Methanococcus maripaludis: one gene and its partner. The protein of the gene in region 1 binds, or shares a complex with, the protein of each later gene. Links are inferred from orthologs where the notes say so. Each region holds a gene or a part of one and is shown in the gene's direction. Other genes may lie near its edges.

Evidence for each region.
Region 2: rpoB (region 1) and HNP90_RS06330 share a complex: the UniProt entries of both Methanocaldococcus jannaschii proteins name them as parts of the RNA polymerase complex. The link is inferred for Methanococcus maripaludis from one-to-one orthologs.

The regions. Positions count from the first base shown.
Region 1 is NZ_JACDUL010000001.1:182,782-185,723, forward strand. It holds rpoB (DNA-directed RNA polymerase subunit B), read left to right. Parts: upstream 1-524; coding sequence 525-2,360; downstream 2,361-2,942. Other genes in the region: HNP90_RS00960 (DNA-directed RNA polymerase subunit B''), read left to right, coding at 1-481; rpoA1 (DNA-directed RNA polymerase subunit A'), read left to right, coding at 2,411-2,942. UniProt on the Methanocaldococcus jannaschii protein: DNA-dependent RNA polymerase (RNAP) catalyzes the transcription of DNA into RNA using the four ribonucleoside triphosphates as substrates. The Rpo2 subunit (Rpo2N and Rpo2C in this organism) is implicated in DNA promoter recognition and in nucleotide binding.
Region 2 is NZ_JACDUL010000003.1:193,269-196,253, forward strand. It holds HNP90_RS06330 (DNA-directed RNA polymerase subunit L), read left to right. Parts: upstream 1-1,340; coding sequence 1,341-1,631; downstream 1,632-2,985. Other genes in the region: HNP90_RS06320 (hypothetical protein), read right to left, coding at 1-109; HNP90_RS06325 (DUF2067 family protein), read left to right, coding at 727-1,344; HNP90_RS06335 (50S ribosomal protein L1), read left to right, coding at 1,807-2,448; HNP90_RS06340 (50S ribosomal protein L10), read left to right, coding at 2,462-2,985. UniProt on the Methanocaldococcus jannaschii protein: DNA-dependent RNA polymerase (RNAP) catalyzes the transcription of DNA into RNA using the four ribonucleoside triphosphates as substrates.

The DNA.
Region 1 (2,942 bases):
AAACAAAAGGTTAAAATTAGCTGGAGACTTGATGGAAGATTTATTTAGACATTCATTCAACCAGTTGATTAAAGATATCAAATATCAGCTCGAAAGACAAGCAATAAGAAACAAAGAACCTTCAATTCAAGCTGCAGTTAGAAGTGATGTTTTAACTGAAAGAATGAGACATGCGATGGCTACTGGAAACTGGGTAGGTGGAAGAACTGGGGTATCCCAACTTCTCGATAGGACCAGTTACCTTGCAACAGTATCCCAATTAAGAAGAGTTGTATCCCCACTTTCAAGATCACAACCTCACTTCGAAGCTAGGGACTTGCACGCAACCCAATGGGGTAAAATATGTCCGTCCGAAACACCAGAAGGTCCAAACTGTGGTCTGGTAAAAAACCTTGCTGTAATGTGCAAAGTAACTACTGACGAAAGCGACGATAACGTAATAGAATTATTAAAAGAACTCGGGCTCACAAAGGAAAACTAAATTTAATATTGATCGAATTTAGTCAATTAAGAAGGTGGATACCTTGGAAAAGCAGACAAATGTATATGTTAACGGGAAATTGATCGATACCACAGAAGACCCTGAAACACTTGTTAAAAACTTAAGGGACAATAGAAGAAGTGGAAAATTATCGCCAAGCACTTCAATTTCATTCAATGAAGAAAGTAACGATGTTCACATTTCAACTGATGGTGGAAGGGCTGTAAGGCCATTAGTTGTAGCTGAAAACGGTGCTTCAAAATTAACCGAGGAATTACTTGAAAAAGTAGATGCTCAGGAATTAACTTTTCATGAATTAGTGGAATCTGGTGTTATTGAATACTTAGATGCTGAAGAAGAAGAAAACGCAAGAATTGCGATGTATGCAGATGAAGTAACTGAGGAAAACACCCACGTTGAAATCGACCCGCTTGTTATTTTGGGAATCGGTGCAGGTGTTGCCCCATATCCAGAACATAACTCAGCTCCAAGGATTACGATGGCTGCTGCGATGAGTAAACAGTCACTTGGAATTCCTATGGCAAACATAAAATGGAGAATGGATACAAGAGGACACTTACTCCACTATCCGCAAGTTCCACTTGTAAGAACGAAACACCAGGAAATCTTAGGATTTGATAAAAGACCTGCTGGACAGAACTTCGTTGTAGCAGTTATGAGTTACGAAGGCTACAACATGGAGGATGCATTCATTATCAATAAAGCGTCCCTTGAAAGAGGTCTTGGTAGAAGTACTTTTTTTAGAAGCTACGAAAGCTTTGAAAAAAGATACCCTGGAGGACAGCTCGATAAATTCGAAGTTCCTGAAAAAGGAGTTAGAGGATACCGGGCTGAAGAAGCTTACAGAAATTTAGGAGACGATGGTTTAATCGACCTTGAATCCGAAGTAAGATCAGGAGATGTAATTTTAGGAAAAACGTCACCTCCAAGATTTTTAGAAGAACAGGAAATTACCCTTCAAACAAAATCCCAGAGAAGAGATACATCCGTTACAATCAGACACGGTGAAGAAGGAATCGTTGACCTCGTAATTTTGAGTGAAACAAAAGAAGGAAACAGACTTGGAAAAGTTAGAGTTAGAGACTTAAGAATTCCTGAGTTTGGTGACAAATTTGCATCCAGACACGGTCAGAAAGGGGTTATTGGACTTATTGTTCCACAAGAAGACCTACCTTACACCGAAGATGGAGTAATTCCAGATTTAATCATCAACCCGCACGCAATCCCTTCAAGGATGACTATCGGACAGGTTCTTGAAATGATTGGTGGTAAAGTTGGTTCATTAGAATGCAGAAGAATCGACGGAACAATTTTCAGCGGCGAAAGCGAATGGAAATTAAGAGAAGGCCTTGAAAAATACGGCTTTAAGCACCACGCAAAAGAAGCTATGTACGATGGAAAATCCGGTAGAAAATTAGAGTGCGACATTTTCGTTGGAGTTGCATACTACCAGAAATTACACCACCTAGTTGCTGGAAAAATCCACGCAAGAAGCAGAGGACCAATCCAAGTTCTTACAAGACAGCCTACAGAAGGTAGGGCAAGAGAAGGAGGTCTTAGGTTCGGGGAAATGGAAAGAGATGTTCTTGTAGCTCACGGTGCTGCAATGCTCCTTAAAGAAAGACTTCTCGATGAATCAGACCCTCACGAAGACTACGTTTGTGCAAAATGTGGTGAAATTGCAATCTTCGATTACAAAAGAGGCATGAAATTCTGTCCAGTTTGTGGTGAATCAGAAGACATTCAGGATAACAGAAAAATCCCACCTGTAAAAATTGCTTATGCATTCAAATTATTGTTGGATGAGCTTAAGAGTATGGGAATTGATCCTAAATTAGAATTAAAAGACAGAGCATAATTTAAATTATTTTATTTTTTATTAAAAAGGTCTAAACCACGGTGAAACATATGGATAGATTTGATGTTCCAAAGGAAATCGGAGATATTACATTTGGATTGCTCTCCCCTGAACAGATAAGAACCATGTCAGTTGCTAAAATCGTTACTGCAGACACTTACGATGACGATGGATACCCAATTGATGGTGGATTGATGGATACTAGACTCGGTGTTATCGACCCGGGATTAGTATGTAAAAGCTGCAGCGGAAGAGTTGGAACTTGTCCCGGACACTTCGGACATATTGAACTTTCAAAACCAGTAATTCATATCGGATTTGCGAAAGATATTTACAAAATTTTAAAAGCAGTGTGCCCACACTGTGGAAAAGTTACGATTACAGAGATAAAAAGGGACGAATACTTAGAAAAAATGGCCAAACTCGAAGAGGATGGTGGAGACCCTTGGACACTCTGTGACGACTTATTAAAAGAAGCTGCAAAAGGTAGCGTCTGCCCTTCATGTGGTGAAGTAAAAGCGGATGTAAAATACGATAAACCTACTGCATACCACCAGTTAGATGGAAAAGCTCAAAAACAGT
Region 2 (2,985 bases), on another replicon or contig:
TAAAAAGTCTTTCTAAATTAAAGCTTTTTTTGATCCTGTTTCGCATACTTTTCCTAAATTTCCAGTGATCAAGCATTTCATTTACACTTGAATATGAAACATGTATCATACTATCCCTCCGTTCTTAATTATAATTTTCTTCAAAACCCGTTAAATAAATTTTTAGAGTTTTAATGGAAATAAAAACATGAATTGATATTATCCTGAATAATTAACGCTTTAAATATAAATATTATTGATTATAATTTATAATTATACGTTTAATTAAAAAAAGGACTTAATTAATCTGATAAAATTTAAAATGGGGATTGTAATAAAAGGGGCGGTGTATATACCAAATAATAAAAACAATAAATGCAGAAAAAATACACCAACGACACAAAAAATAAACTTTTTTAAAATCGGATTACTTTCTTTTTTCAAGATTAGCAGAATAGAATTTGAAGATAGAGGTATCCTGCAAATATTTGAGGTTTTTATCAAACCAAAATAATCAGATAGAAGTTCTGCAGGACAATTTACCCATATGGGCAATAATATATATAACATTTTGACACGACGTTGTATATTTCCAGTTTTAAAAAAACTATTCTTATTTTGCCAACAGTTTTATATTTTTGAGACGTAAAGTATAACTACATAGTTTTATATACGACACGGATTAACTCTTTTGAAGTTTTGTATCTATTTTTGAAGAGACTATTTCGGACCTATCTGGTGAGTATTATGAAAAGAATAATATCAATTAAAGGAACTGAAGAAGAAATTATCGAAATCTGCGAAAGAATATCTAAATTAGGCATTGATTATTCATTTGATGCGAAAGCAAATTATTCAGAGAATCGGGCATATAACAGTGCACGAATAAAGATATTTGGCGATGAAAAGTATAAACTTGCAGAAGATCATAAAAATATCCTGACTATCATCGATACAGTTCATAATAAATACAATAAAGATGCTAAAGGACTATTTGAATACAAATTAAACGATTTAAAATACCCAGTAAACAAAGACCTCGTCTTGGATGCACTCACTGCATTAAAAATTAATTTTAAATATTTAAAAGATGAAAACGTAATCAAGTGTGAACATAAAATAGAAGAGATTAATGGTATCTTAAAAGACATTCTTGATATTTACTCTGAACTCAGCTTTTATAATATTGGATCAAAACCTGTTAAAAACGTAATAACTCTTGCGGCATACATAACAGGGCGAGATATCGATGAATTAATCGAAGAAGGACTTGAAAAAGAACTATTTAGGGAAGAAGACGAGAAAATTGTTCTTAATAAGGATATAGATTTAACAAGAAAAGAACTTTTGAGTGTGAAAAAATGAACTACGTTAACATTCTTGAAAAAAGCAAAAACTTTATCGAATTAGAATTGGTAAATGACGACCATTCTTTGAGCAACTTAATAAAAGAAGTATTGTTATCCAAAAAAGGTGTAATTCTCGCATCATACGGTGTGGAACATCCGGTTTTAGATCCAGATACTGGAAGATACATCTCAAACCCGACAATCATGCTAAAAACCGATGAAAAAACAGATGCAGAAAAAGTTTTAAAAGAAGCTTTAAAAGACATCGTCGATCTCTGCAACAAAACACTTAAAGAATTATAATTAATAATTTAATAGATATAAATTCTTTTTTAACTAAATACTGGCATTTTTAACCCGACTTTTAAAAAATTGACTTCTTTTACCTCAGAAACTTATATATAATAGTAAGCGATAGTATGTCTGCCCCATGTTTAGATCGCATTGGTGCGGTTAAATAATTACAGGAGGCATCAACATGGACAGTGACAAAATACTGAATGCAGTGAAGGAGGCTCGAACTCTTGCTAAGCCGCGGAACTTCACGCAATCCGTTGATCTCATCGTCAACTTGAAAGAGTTGGATCTTACAAGACCTGAAAACAGGTTAAAAGAACAGATCGTTTTACCAAGTGGAAGAGGTAAAGACGTTGCGATTGCGGTTATTGCGAAAGGTGACTTGGCTGCTCAAGCAGAAGACATGGGCCTCACTGTAATAAGACAGGAAGAATTAGAAGAATTAGGTAAAAACAAAAAAACAGCTAAAAAAATTGCTAACGCACACGGCTTCTTTATCGCTCAAGCTGATATGATGCCATTGGTGGGTAAATCATTAGGTCCTGTTTTAGGTCCTAGAGGTAAAATGCCACAACCTGTGCCTGCAAATGCAAATTTAGCGCCTTTAGTTGCTAGATTCCAAAAAACTGTTGCAATCAACACAAGGGATAAATCATTATTCCAAGTGTACATTGGACATGAATCAATGAGCGATGAAGAGCTTGCTGCAAATGCTGAAGCAATTTTAAACGTAGTGTCCAAAAAATACGAAAAAGGACTCTACCACGTTAAAAGTGCATTTACAAAACTTACAATGGGCGCAGCTGCTCCTATTGAGAAATAGAGGGGTTGAAAATATGATCGACGCTAAATCAGAACATAAGATTGCCCCTTGGAAAATTGAAGAAGTTAATGCATTAAAAGAATTACTTAAAAGTACAAGCATTATTGCATTAATTGACATGATGGAAGTTCCTGCGGTACAACTCCAAGAAATCAGGGACAAAATCAGAGACCAAATGACATTAAAAATGTCAAGAAACACACTCATGAAAAGGGCAATTGAGGAAGTTGCTGAAGAAACCGGAAATCCTGAATTTGCTAAATTAGCAGATTACTTGGACAAAGGTGCTGCAATCATTGCTACCGAAATGAACCCATTCAAATTATTCAAAACACTTGACGAAAGCAAAAGCCCTGCACCTGTTAAAGGAGGCGCTACTGCACCATGCGATATTGAAGTTAAAGCTGGTTCAACAGGAATGCCACCAGGACCATTCTTAAGTGAATTGAAAGCAGTTGGAATCCCTGCTGCTATTGATAAGGGTAAAATCGGAATCAAAGAAGACAAAGTCGTCGTTAAAGAAGGCGAAGTTGTCTC